DNA from 2 places in the Psychrobacter sp. M4 genome. Region 2 is predicted to be linked to the other one. Evidence: predicted binding sites of a transcription regulator. Region 2 holds the regulator's gene; the other holds the start of a gene.
The links. The regulator PhoB, encoded in region 2, activates phosphate uptake and scavenging genes when phosphate is short. The targets are predictions, from matches to a motif close to TGTCATNAANCTGTCATAA.
Positions count from the first base shown of each region.

Region 1 (6,842 bases), 510 kb from region 2:
AAGATATCCTACTTGAATCAGCTGTCACCGCTATTCAAGATGGTGAAGACTCTGTTGCAGCCGTTGACGCTGCAGAAAAAGTTGAGGTTTATCGCAACTGGTTTGGCCTTATGAATGGCGATCTACAAGAGACTTTTGAGAAGGGCGGCAAAACGCGTACGCGTAAACAAAACCCAGATCGTGAGTACACTACTCCAGAGGGCGGTAAGCTTATACTGCCTGGCCGTTCACTGCTACTAATGCGTAACGTCGGTCATTTGATGCAAAACCCCGCTATTTTAGTGGATGTAGGTGAAGGGCAGGAAGAGATTTTTGAAGGTATTATGGATGCGCTCATTACACCGCTATTATCTCTTAACGATCTCAAGGGCAAAAGCGAGTTGTCAAATTCTCGTAAAGGCTCTATGTACATCGTTAAGCCCAAGATGCATGGCCCTGATGAAGTAAAATTTGCCAATGATCTATTTAACGCCTCAGAAGATCTATTAGGTCTTGAGCGCAACACCCTAAAGATAGGTATTATGGATGAAGAGCGCCGTATGACGGTCAATCTTAAAGAGGCCATTCGTCAAGCTAAAGAGCGTGTTATCTTTATCAATACTGGCTTCTTAGATCGCACAGGGGATGAGATGCATACCAGTATGAATGCTGGAGCGTTCGTGCCAAAAGGCGAGATGAAATCTCAGGCATGGCTACCCGCCTATGAGCAGTGGAACGTTGATATTGGCCTTGAGACTGGTCTGCAAGGTCATGCTCAGATTGGTAAAGGTATGTGGGCAAAACCTGACGAGATGAAGGAGATGATGGATACTAAAGCGGCGCATCCCAAGGCAGGTGCTAATACGGCATGGGTACCATCGCCAACGGGTGCAACCTTGCATAGTATGCACTATCATCAAGTAAGCGTGCCTGATGTCCAAAATGAGCTAAAATCGCGCCAGCGCGCCAGCTTGGATGATATCTTGACTATTCCCCTAGCCAAAGATACCAACTGGACGGAAGAAGAGAAGCAGCAAGAGCTTGAAAACAATGCTCAAGGCATCTTAGGCTATGTGGTACGCTGGGTTAACCAAGGCGTTGGTTGCTCTAAAGTACCCGATATCGATGATGTTGGCTTGATGGAAGATCGAGCTACTTTGCGTATCTCAAGTCAACATATTACCAACTGGTTGTATCATAATGTGGTCAGCGAAGAGCAAGTCATGGAGGCAATGAAGCGCATGGCAAAAGTGGTTGACGAACAAAACGCTGATGATCCTGACTATCAGCCCATGTCCACCGACTTTGAACATTCTTACGCCTTTAAAGCCGCCTGTGACCTAGTCTTTAAAGGTCGCGAGCAGCCTAGTGGTTATACTGAGCCGCTACTGCATCAAGCACGCCTTGATCTAAAAGCAGGTGTTTAACTCATACAAATTAGTAGTTTATTACTATGTGAGTATAAGTGAGCGTTAGTCATAAGCTTAATGGTCATTGATTTTTAAACTAAAATTATCGTCATAATATTTTTTATAAAGTTATGAATGATAATTAAGATTGGTTAATTAGTTTTACTAACTTTACTTTATAATCTGCTAATTACTTTTATCAATAGCACTAGTAGCCTTTACAAAGGTTGCTGGTGTTTTTTTATAATTATACGTAACATTTGTTAAACTTTTGTTTGTATTGACTTTTTTAAAAAACTTATATTAAAGCTCAAAAAACATGTTGCAAATTATTTCAAAGTTGTTATGCTTAAAGCCGAAGTATGAGTTTGGTAACGCATGTTACATACTAGAGCGATGAAGACCTAAGTTTACATAACAGTTACAACGTTGATCTTAGTTGTGTAAGTCATGGTTTTTTTCATCTTACGGTAATAGCACCTCGCCACACTTGTTTCTGACTAATCTTGGTAGCCAGTTACACGTTATACCTTTGAAGATTTGTGACGATACCCTTATGAGCACCAGCTAATAATAGCGCGCTTATTACTAAAATTGTAAAGTGGAGATACCCCATGAAGAAGTTACTTTTGGCTACAGCAATCGCTGCTCTATCTGTATCTGCAGCCAATGCCGCACCAACGCTATACGGTAAAGCGTTTGTCCATGCTGACTATGTTGACGCCGAAATAGATTACCCAAGTGATGCTGTTAACTCTGATGGTACTAGACGTGACGATAGAAGCGAAGACACGGTAGAGATTAACTCAACGGGTTCAAAGATCGGTCTTAAAGGTTCTGAAGCACTAACTGGTAATACGGATGTCATTTATCAGTTAGAGTACAGTATCGATGTTGATGGTGATCGTGGTACGCTTAATGCTCGTGATACTTATCTAGGATTAGTCAATAAAGACTATGGTGAATTCCGTGCCGGTCGTAACTATTCGGTAGTTGACTATATCAATAACGTATCGCGTAACAAAGGTTATTGGGACAATATCGGGGCTAGCAGTCTTGGTGGAGGCGACTCTCTTGCTGAAGCACTTACTCTAACTGATGGTACACGTATCAATAATTCAGTAGTGTGGATTGCACCTAAATATCAAGATCTACCATTAGAGCTAGCTTTAATGTATGGCGCTGATGAGGGCTTCGATGATGGCGACAGTGGTTTTGGCGCTTCGTTATTTTTTGACCAAGGTTTGGGTATCACAGCCGGTATCGCTTATGATAAAGACATGAGCCTTAATGATGTAAGAGGTGCTCTAAACGCTGCTGGTGATCCTATTGAAGGCCCTGATGGTGAGCAACTTGAGTTTGGACCAGGTGGCGACATCATTCGTGGTACTGCTAGTATTGATCTAGGAAAATACACCGCTTATCCAGTAGTATTGGCTGGACTGTATCAGCAAGCAGACTATGACTTTAATGACGCTGAAAAAGAAAAAGCTTTCGTGATTAGTGGCGAGATGGCATTAAATAATTTTGCTCGTCCAGCTACTGCTTATATTCAATACGATAATACTGAAAACGTTGGCGGTATTGACAATCTAGACTCAGACCAAGTTGTGGTAGGTGGTACATATTCGTACAAAGACAACATGATTGCTCATGCCTATGCTGGTATCAACTCAGCTGATCGTGGTGCTACTGATGCTGATGTATGGGCTATCGGTGGTGGTTTAGAATACTTATTCTAGTTCAAAGCATAGTGTAGATATCATGCTAAAAACTCATCCTTCGGGGTGAGTTTTTTTTGTTGAGATTTTTTGTTGAATTAACGTATTTTAAGAAAAAGAATAATAGCTAGGTTATTAAAATACATAATCTAATTATATGTAAAATGTGAAAATCTATATTTAGATTATCTTCATTATATAAATATAATCTGAATTTTTTTTAATTAAATCTTGATTTCTTATTCGTTTATATATTATTTTATATTCATAGTATTGTATATTGTTATTTTTACCAAAATATTAGTTTTATTTGTTAATTCATCTTCTTCGTATCTGCAAAGTATTTTTTGGATACCTCATTACTAATGTTTAATTATTTACTAAATGAAGATCTAAAATTTGGAGCTTGGTCTTATGAGAAAAAGTTTACTGGCGACCTTGATAGCTATGTCATGTACATCAACAACTTTTGCTGCTGATCCTACCTTCTTTGGACGCTTATTCGTCGTAGCTGACTATGCTGAAGGAGAGTTTACACCTGATAGTGCAGACAATCCAGATCCAGAACAGTATGGCAGTTATGATGGTGATGCCAATAGCATCAATACTTATAAATCATTTATCGGTATGCGGGGCTCGGAGGCGATAACTGAGAACACCGATGTGGTCTATCAGCTCCAGTTTGCGATAAGTCTTGATGGTAATGAGCAGGTATCTTTAGCCAATCGTAGTAACTATCTAGGTTTGAGTAACAAGGATTTAGGTACGCTGAGACTAGGTAGGTATTGGACGCCAATTGACTTGATTAACAACGTCGTTGTCACCAAAGGCTACTGGGATAACTTAGGTAGAAATGCGCTATCTGACCAAGAAAGAGAGGTGCGGGCGCTTAATATGACAGAGACGATACCACGTATTTCAAACGCTGCTTTTTGGACGTCTCCTGAGTTTGAAACCCTACCGCTTGAGATGTTTGTCATGTACAAGGCTGATGAAGATTTTGATGGCTCTGATAGTGAAGAGAGCGAAGGCTACGGTGGTTATGTGACTTATGATCAAGATGGTCTTGTTGCTAGCGTTGCTTTTGATAAGAATCTTGAAATAGAAGGAGAAGTCCTGCGTGGTACTGTCACTTATGATATGGCTAATATAACCGACGTGCCGGTGACCCTTGGACTGCTATACCAAGAAGCTGATTATGACGACCAACCTATAACTGAAGATGGCTTTATCGTTAGTGCCAAGCTAAAGTTAGATAACTTTTCTCGTCCAGCCGCTGTATACGCACAGTATAACCGAGGCAATGACTTGGCGGGTATTAGAGATGCTAAATCTGATCAATACGTTATCGGCGGTGAGTATTATTTTAAAGACAACATTATTGCTCATGCTTATGCAGGCTACAATAAAGCTAAAAATGTCCGAGGAGTGTTGGGATCTAGTAGAGATGCAGACGGTAATGAGATGTTAATTGCTGCTAATGGCGAGTCAGAGGTTATTGCCATAGGCGGCGGTTTAGAATATAAATTTTAAACCTTAAGACATTAACTTCTGGCAGCAGAATCATAAGAACTGTTTTATATTTATAAAACCCTGCTAGCAGGGTTTTAATCTATTAATAAAAAACCGTAAATGACAGTTTGAAATAAGTATTGCAAAATATTTCAAAGTTGATATTCTTGTAGCCGATACTCAAGCTTGATAGGTTATAGAGTCAGATGTTGATTTTCGTAATGTAGTTATAGTTAAGACACCTAATATTATCCATAGGATAATTTTTTACAAAAGCTACAGATCAGTTTTTGATCTCTTGATCCTATTATTTGCCATTAGTATTTGTCAACAATGGCTTGTTTGATAATCAAATTACAAAAAAACCAAACCATAAGTAGAGATTCACTATGAAAAAATTACTTTTAGCCACAGCAGTAATGACTCTGTTGGTACCAGTGGCTGAGGCTGCTCCAGAGATATACGGTAAAGCCTTTTTGACTAGTGATTATGTCAATGGTGAAGCTGATTATGATGATCGAGGTAATATTGAGAGTCCTAATGACTCTGATATAGACGAATTACAAATAAACTCAAATTTTTCGCGTATAGGCCTACGAGGTTCGGAAGCGATAACCACTGATACTGATGTCATTTATCGATTGGAGTACGGTATCGATATTGACGGTGATGATAGTGGAACCTTACAAAGCCGCGATACTTATTTAGGTTTAAAAAACGACAACTATGGTGAGCTGCGTGTTGGGCGTAACTCTTCTATTTTTAGCTACTTGTACGATCCTATCCTTAATAGAGCTTACTGGGATAATTTAGGGAAAAGAACACTTAATGATAATGGTGGAGTTTCTGCCCTAAACATGCTTGATTATACGCGCTCAAGTAACTCAGCTTTATGGATTGCTCCTGAATATAAAGATTTACAGTTGGTACTACAGTATGCAGCTGATGAAAGTTTTGATAATGAGGATGGCGAAGAAGGTTACGGGGCAGCGTTAAAGCTAGATCAAGGGACGGGCTATACGGCAGCTATTGCTTATAGTAAAGATATCGAGGCTAGTGGTAGCATTGAAACTTTAGATTTTATTACTGACGACAATGCTGAAGGTCGCATAAACTATGGCGGCGACGCTTTTCGCGGCGCAGTCACTGTCGATGTAGATAAATATATAAACATAGCCACCCCTTTAACTTTAGGAGCGGTATATCAGCAAGCGGACTATGATTTTGCAGGTTCTGATAAAGAAAAAGGTCTAATACTAAGTGGTAAGATTGGCTTGAACAACCTTAATCGTCCAGCGTTTATTTATGTGCAATACAATAATACTGAGAATCTAAACGGTATCGGCAATAATGATTCTGACCAGATAGTAGTTGGCGGCGAGTACAACTTTAAAGATAATATCATCGGTCACGCTTATATTGGTCAAAACTCAGCAGATTATACTAGCCCCACTGATCCTACCAATTCGGTCGCCGATATTAAGGTGTTCGCTGCTGGTGCTGGTATAGAATATCTTTTTTAAACAAGGATTGCGGTATTAGAGAGATGTAAAAAAGCTTATCCTTTGAACTGCCCCCCATAAGTTGGACACAATTTATGGGGGTTATTTTATGCGTTACGATCTAGACTTTAAGATCAAAGTCATAGCATACTACAAGCAAGGACATAGCGGACATGCTACCAGTGAGAAGTTTTCTGTAAATCCGCGGTTTGTCAGCAAATGGGTCGAGCAATATCAACATGGTGGCATAGACGCTATCAAGCCTAAGGTCGATAGGACTAAATACAGTAGCGACTTTAAGTATAAAGTGCTCGCTGTGATGTTATCAGAAGGACTAAGTCAGTCTGAAACTGCCCTTAGGTTTACTATCAGCTCACCTGCGCTTATTAGCCACTGGCACAACGCTTATCGACACTACGGTATGTCTGGACTCACCTCTAAATATAAAGGTAGTAATCCTATGACCTCTCCTATCACAGACAAACCTGATGAGGACAAGACCCTAGCAGAGCTCAAACGTGAGAACGAGTATCTACGAGCGGAGAATGCGTATTTAAAAAAGCTCGATGCCTTGCTCAGAGCGGAGGAACAAGCAGACAAAAAGCAAGGCTCATCGAAGGACTAAGACAACAGCACGTGTTATCTGACTTACTCACCATAGCAAAGCTTGCAAGGAGTAGTTTCTACTATCATAGAGCGAGTCTTTGGGATAAAGACAA
Region 1 is NZ_CM146740.1:839,564-846,405, forward strand. It holds gene ACR63N_RS03625 (malate synthase G) at 1-1,406, shown strand, start outside; gene ACR63N_RS03630 (porin) at 2,003-3,130, shown strand; gene ACR63N_RS03635 (porin) at 3,524-4,642, shown strand; gene ACR63N_RS03640 (porin) at 5,011-6,144, shown strand; gene ACR63N_RS03645 (transposase) at 6,233-6,748, shown strand; partial or broken gene ACR63N_RS03650 (IS3 family transposase) at 6,733-6,842, shown strand, end outside.
Region 1: ACR63N_RS03640 (porin) is a predicted target of PhoB. The motif match lies at 4,740-4,758, and genes of this name have one in related genera.

Region 2 (6,842 bases):
TGGTGGCGGCAATAAAGGGAATAATCATAATCGCCAGCACTAACGAGGCGGTAAACATACCCAGCCCCATGGGCGCACCAGTAAACAGCTTGCCGATGATAGGTAGCGGCCCAATATTTTCAATAAACCAAGGTTGAATGTGATCGCCAAAGAACGGTGCAAATACAAATAACCCCCACATACCGTAAATGATAGAAGGGATGCCGGCCAAAAGCTCAATGGCAATACCTAATGGCCTTTTCAAAAAAACAGGGCATAATTCGGTTAAGAAGATGGCAATACCGAAGCTGACGGGTACCGCAATGCAGATCGCGATCATTGAGGTGACGAGGGTACCGTAAATGGGCGCTAGTGCCCCGTATTGATTGCCTACTGTATCCCAGTTATTGCTGGTATAAAACCCAAGACCAAATTCGCTGATACTCGGCCATGCACCCACAACTAACGAGAGCATGATGCCGCCAAGCGCCAATAGAACCAATATGGCAAACGCTTTGGTCGCATTGACAAAAACGGCATCAATGCGTCTTTGTTTGGCTATTCGATGCTTTGCCAATTGGGATTTTAGATCTGCCATAAAAGCCTCAATACTCTAATTAGCCTAGTAAGTTATGGTTTTAATAGAACTGCGCTTTAGTTAATCTGACTAAGAAGGGTTATAAACAGGCTGCCCTTTGCTATCGACGACCTCATTCCATTTGGCTTTAAATAAATCCACAGCAGTATCAGAAAAAGGTACATAATCAAGCGCCATAGCGTCGTCATCCCCTTGAGCATAAGCCCAGTCAAAGAATTTAAATACACCAGCGATTTGCTGCGCATCTTCAGGCTGCTTATGCACTAAGATAAAGGTAGCCGCAGCGATTGGCCATGCTTGCTCGGTCTCGGAGTTGGTGATAATTTTATAAAACCCTTCTTGCTGTGACCAATCGATGTCACCAGCGGCGGCGAAGGTCTCAGCAGAGGGCTGTACCACGTTACCTGCCGCGTTTTTGAGGGCGACGTGTGACATACCGTTTTGTTTGGCATATGCATATTCAACATAACCGATAGCGTTATTCATACGTGTTACGTAGCTTGAAACGCCCTCGTTGCCTTTGCCGCCCGCACCCGTTGCTGAAGTTGGCCATTTCACCGTTTTATCCACGCCAACATTGTCTTTCCAGTCGCTGGAGACTTTAGCCAGATAATCAGTGAAATTAAAAGTCGTACCCGAACCGTCTGAGCGAAATACCGTGGTAATAGCGGCATCAGGAAGGGTTAACTCAGGATTCATAGCAGCGATGGTAGGGTCATTCCAGTTGCTGATCTTGCCAAGGTAGATATCTGCTAACATCTCCCCATCTAGCTGCAACTGACCCGGTTCAATACCTTCGATATTGACGACAGGGACGACGCCGCCGATGACGGTTGGGAACTGAATCAGTCCTGCCTCACTCAGCTCATCTGGAGTCATAGGGGCGTCAGATGCACCAAAGTCTACCGTTTTGGCGATGATTTGCTTGATACCACCGGATGAGCCGATTGACTGATAATTCACTTGACCGCCTGTTGCCTTGTTATAGGCATCTGACCATTTAGCATAGACAGGCTGTGGAAAAGAAGCGCCAGCTCCGGTGATGTTCAGGGATATGTTTTCAGCCGAATTGGCATCACCAGAAGCAGCCGTTGCCGTATTAGCTGATACTGCGCTATCAATGGTTTCATTATCGTTGCTACTAGTCGTTTGATTGCAAGCAGCTAAGGTAAAGGCACTAACGACGGCTACCGTTATTAATGAATGACGCATTATTTCTCCTAAAAGTTTTTTTTATCAGGCATTTATAAATAACAATGACAACGCTGCAACTATGCCCTGTGGTTAATGAGCCCATTGTGACAAGCAAATATGACAGTTTGATGACATAAAAAATATTTATAAAAATATGTCAAAAGTGACTGTATTTTTTATTTAGGATTGATCATAGTGAGGGTATTTAAATAGAAGAGAACAGACCCTAGTATAATGACGGAGCTTTATTTCAATCATTTATGCAATGAGAACCTTATGTCATCAACCTTGTCATCAGCTTCGTCGTCTGCGATATCGTCAGCTCGCTCATCAACGCTTTCAAACACTATTAATATGCATGAGGTGACCGAGTTTCTATTAGCGCTTGATGCCCTAAAGCATGTCAATCGCCGTAACCACATTACTAAAAACGGTAGTGAGTCGCTGCGAGTAGAGAATTCCGCCGAGCATTCATGGCACTTAGCGATGGCGTGCTGGTCAATAGCGGAGTTATTTGAGCTGGACGTGAATCATGAGACATTGCTAAAAATGGCACTGGTGCATGATTTAGGAGAGATTGATGCGGGTGACACGTTTTTGTATGCTCGCGCCCGCAGTGATGCGCACATCAAAGAGCGTGACGGTATAGCACGACTGCAAGCCCAGCAGGGTAACGGGATTGGCAACTTGAGTAAAATCTGGGAGGAGCAAGAGACTGGCAATAGCACTGAGACCCAACTGCTAAAAGTAGTGGATCGGCTATTGCCTTTTTTGTTGAATCTAAACACTGAGGGCAGGACGTGGATAGAGCTGGGTATCACACGTTCACAAGTAGCTGGGGCACATGAGTTTATTGCCGATACTTTTCCTGCAGTGCATCAGTGGCTGGTCACCCAAATTGATTATGCGACCAAGCAAGGCTGGCTGATTGATGCTTGAGTTTTATTAGACCTTAGCCACGCCTAATAATTGACCCATTTGTACCACACTATTTGCGTGTAAACCATTTAACCAATCTGCCTTTGCCTCTTTTGGCAAGATGACGATAGCGGTTGAACCCAGATAAAAACGCCCAAGCTCATCGCCTTTCTCGAGCTTCATATTGTGCTCGTCTTCTTGAATATCATCGGTGCGTACAATTTTGCCAGTAGCGACACTTTGGATACCGGCGACAATCATCGCACCAACCATGACCACCGCCGCTTTGCCATACTGAGTATCAAACAGACAAACCAAACGCTCGTTGCGAGCAAACAAATCAGGCACGTTGGCAGCGGTAGTGTTGTTGACTGAAAACAGCGTACCCGGCACATAACGAGTCTTTGTCAGCGTACCGGCAAAAGGCATATGCACACGGTGATAATTGCTTGGCGCTAGATAGATGGTTGCAAAGCTACCATCAGCGAAATAATGACCGTCGCTGCTATCAGCAAGTAGTTGTCCTATATCGTAGTGGCGACCTTTAGCTTGTAGTAGCTTACTGTCATCAATTTGTCCAAGCTGCGATATGATACCGTCAGCGGGACTAACAATGCCGTTTGCGGTTGGGTCTATCGCCCGTGCCTCGTCTTTGAGCTCACGGGTAAAAAAGTCATTAAAGCTCTCATAGGCATTAAAGCTCTGACGTTCATATTCGTCTAGGCTGACACCATAAGCTTTGGCAAAACTGCGGATAAAGGCGCGCTTGACGACAGGGTGACGACTGGCGGCTAAGCGTCCAGCAATTTTGCTTAGTTTTTGTTGGGGAACAAATTGTTGTATGGTGGTAAATAAGGTCATAGTGGGCTACCGAAATATTTTTAGAATGAAAATAGGCTATGAAGACGGAAAAAATATGAGGTTGTATTTTATCATGGACAACGTCTGCCCGTGTGATCATAATCGATCAAAGCTACGAATATCATGAATAAAGGGTTAGTGAATGAAGGCACTTATACAGCGAGTAAGCACTGCTAATGTGGAAGTTGATAACAACTGTGTGGGTTCAATTGAATATGGAATACTGGCGTATGTTGGGCTGGGGCATGATGATAACTTGCAAAGTACGCAGCGGATGATTGATAAAATTCTCACCTATCGTATTTTTGAGAATGATAGCGACCCTGCGAAGCGTGGTAAATTGGATCAAAACGTCCAGCAAGTTGGCGGTGGGTTACTGTTAATACCGCAGTTTACGTTAATGGCAAAGACTGATAAAGGTCGCCGTCCTGACTTTGGCGGAGCGATGGCGCCAGATAGCGCCCAAGCGTTATTCGCTGATATGATAGTCTATGCCAAATCGCAATATCCAAAGATTGCCAGCGGTCAGTTCGGGGCTGATATGCAAGTAACCAGTATCAATGATGGACCACTGAACTTTTTATTAGAAATAATTTAAATGTAAATGTCATCAAACTGTCATAATTAATCGGTTTAATGAGCAAACATTGGCGAGTGCTTATCGTCTTTTTGAACGCCAACTATTTTTTGTATCTTAAGAAAGGCTGTCATATGCAAAATGAACAGATTTTAATTGTCGAAGATGAGCCAGCGATTCGCGAGATGGTGGTGATGACGTTAGAGATGGCTGGATTTGAGAGTTTGCAGGCGGCTGATGTCTTAGAGGCGCATCAGCAAGTCGTTGATCATCGTCCGGCACTGATTTTGCTCGATTGGATGTTACCCGGTGATAAAAGCGGCATTGATTTTTGCCGTATGCTCAAAAGCGATGAGCTACTCTCTGAGATCCCTGTCATTATGTTGACCGCCAAAAGCGAGGAAGATAGTAAGGTTCACGGTCTTGATGCTGGCGCTGATGACTATATGACCAAACCTTTCTCCACCCGTGAGCTGATTTCACGGATAAAGGCGGTATTGCGCCGTAGCAGTGCGCTTGGTACTGAGAAGACGATCGACGTAGGTAAGCTGAGCCTAGATCCTAAAAGTCAGCGCGTCACCGCTGATGGTACGCTCATAAATATCGGTCCGACAGAGTATCGATTGCTGGCGTTTTTTATGAGTCATCCGGAGCGTGCTTATACGCGAGCACAGTTGCTAGATCAGGTCTGGGGCGGTAATGTTTACATCGAAGATCGCACGATTGATGTCCATATTCGGCGTTTACGTAAACTGTTGCGACCATATGACTGTGATACCTTGATCCAAACGGTTCGTGGTACTGGCTATCGGTTCTCTAATTTAGTTGAGCAAGAGTAGGGTCTGTTGAACATTCTAATATTAGAGCTGCTTATAAAGACGGTGGATAAACACGATGACGCCTAGAGACACTGACTCGCAAGATACGCAAAACCAAGATTCTCAACAAAGCACAACGGATCAACTCACAAAAATCAGAAGCGCGCTACGAGCACTACGTGATGCGGTGATTTTGCTCAATGATGATGATGGTTTGGAGTGGTGGAATCAGGCGGCCGAGGATCTATTATTATTGCAACCAGACGATCAGGGTAAGTGCATTTTTGACTTCATTACAGCACCTGAATTCCGAAAGTATTATCAGAATGTAACGTCGCCTAACGATGGCGTGCATATCGCCTCATGGCGAGATCCAAAGCGTTATTTAAAGTGTGAGCTCACCCATTTTGGGGATGAAAAGCTGCTGATCATTTATGATGTGACCCGTTTGCAGCATCTGGAGCAAATGCGCCGCGACTTTGTGGCCAATGTCTCTCATGAGCTGCGCACGCCTCTAACGGTGCTGATGGGTTACCTTGAAAACTTCTCAGATCAGCCAGACATGCCTCCGCATTGGCAGCGCGGTTTTGAGCTGATGACCCAGCAGACCGCACGGATGAATAGAGTGGTGAATGACTTATTGCTGCTATCTCGCATCGAGATCGAAGAGACCCATGAGTTACATTATATCGATATGAGCAGCCTGCTCACCCATGTCTATAATGACGCACAGGTTTATAATCAAGAATATGGGCATACGATTAGCTTGCAGATAGATACGGACGCTGGTTTATTTGGTTCAGAGATGTATCTCAATAGCGCATTATCCAATCTGGTTGTTAATGCGATCAAATATACCCCTAAAGGCGGCAATATCGTCATCAGTTGGACAAAAACTCTAGAGGGCTGCCGATTTGCAGTCACAGATGATGGGATTGGCATTGCCCAACAGCATATTACCCGTTTAACTGAGCGTTTTTATCGCGTCGATAGTGGTCGTAGCCGTGCTACCGGAGGGACAGGGTTGGGACTGGCGATTGTAAAACATGTCTTGTATCAATATAACGCAAATTTACAAATTGAATCGGTAGAAGGCGTAGGTTCGACATTTAGTGCCGTATTCCCAAGCGCTCATGTTCGCTCTATGCCTAACAATACAACTGCTCATACTAAGCCAGATCCTGCTATCATCCGTTCAAAATAAAAAAGATCGCGCTGTATCGGTTTTAAAGTGAAGCGATTAAATTTGAAGTGACTAAAAGTAAATCTATAGTCAATCCCAAATAAAACTGACATATTTAGCCACGTGCTACTGATATTAATTTTACTTGCGTGCTGTGTCATTGCAGCCAGAGGCTGCGCAAAATTAATATCAGTAGCACTAAGTTGTAACACTTTTAAAGTGACTTAGCTATACCTGACACGCTCCATTTTTGCTTCGCCAAGTTATGAATCAACTATTAGCTGTCAGGTTTTATCAGTAATGGATAGGGATTGACCGCTTGCCCGTTAATATAAATACCATAATGCACGTGCGGCGGTGTGCCTTTGGCATTACCACTATCGCCGACATAGCCGATCGTGTCACCCACATCAACCCAGTCATTGGGATCAATATCAGCATAATCTTCCAAATGCGCATAATAATGCCCCGCACCGCCAGGCCCGACGATGACGACGACGCGGCCGCCTAAGTTATTATGACCCACTTTTCTGACGATACCTTGGGTGGTGGCTTGAATAGGGGTGCCACGATCCGCAAATATATCGATGCCCTCATGACTGCGACCTTGGCTTCGCGCCGCGCCCCAAGTATCTGTTAAATGCTGGCCGGGTAATGGACTGGGTAGGCTATTTTCTGTAGGCAATTCTTGCTGCATAAGGCTCAGCTGCTGCC
Region 2 is NZ_CM146740.1:332,208-339,049, forward strand. It holds gene pstC (phosphate ABC transporter permease subunit PstC) at 1-577, opposite strand, end outside; gene pstS (phosphate ABC transporter substrate-binding protein PstS) at 647-1,789, opposite strand; gene ACR63N_RS01435 (HD domain-containing protein) at 2,048-2,710, shown strand; gene asd (archaetidylserine decarboxylase) at 2,717-3,550, opposite strand; gene dtd (D-aminoacyl-tRNA deacylase) at 3,693-4,148, shown strand; gene phoB (phosphate regulon transcriptional regulator PhoB) at 4,262-4,966, shown strand; gene phoR (phosphate regulon sensor histidine kinase PhoR) at 5,022-6,149, shown strand; gene ACR63N_RS01460 (M23 family metallopeptidase) at 6,406-6,842, opposite strand, start outside.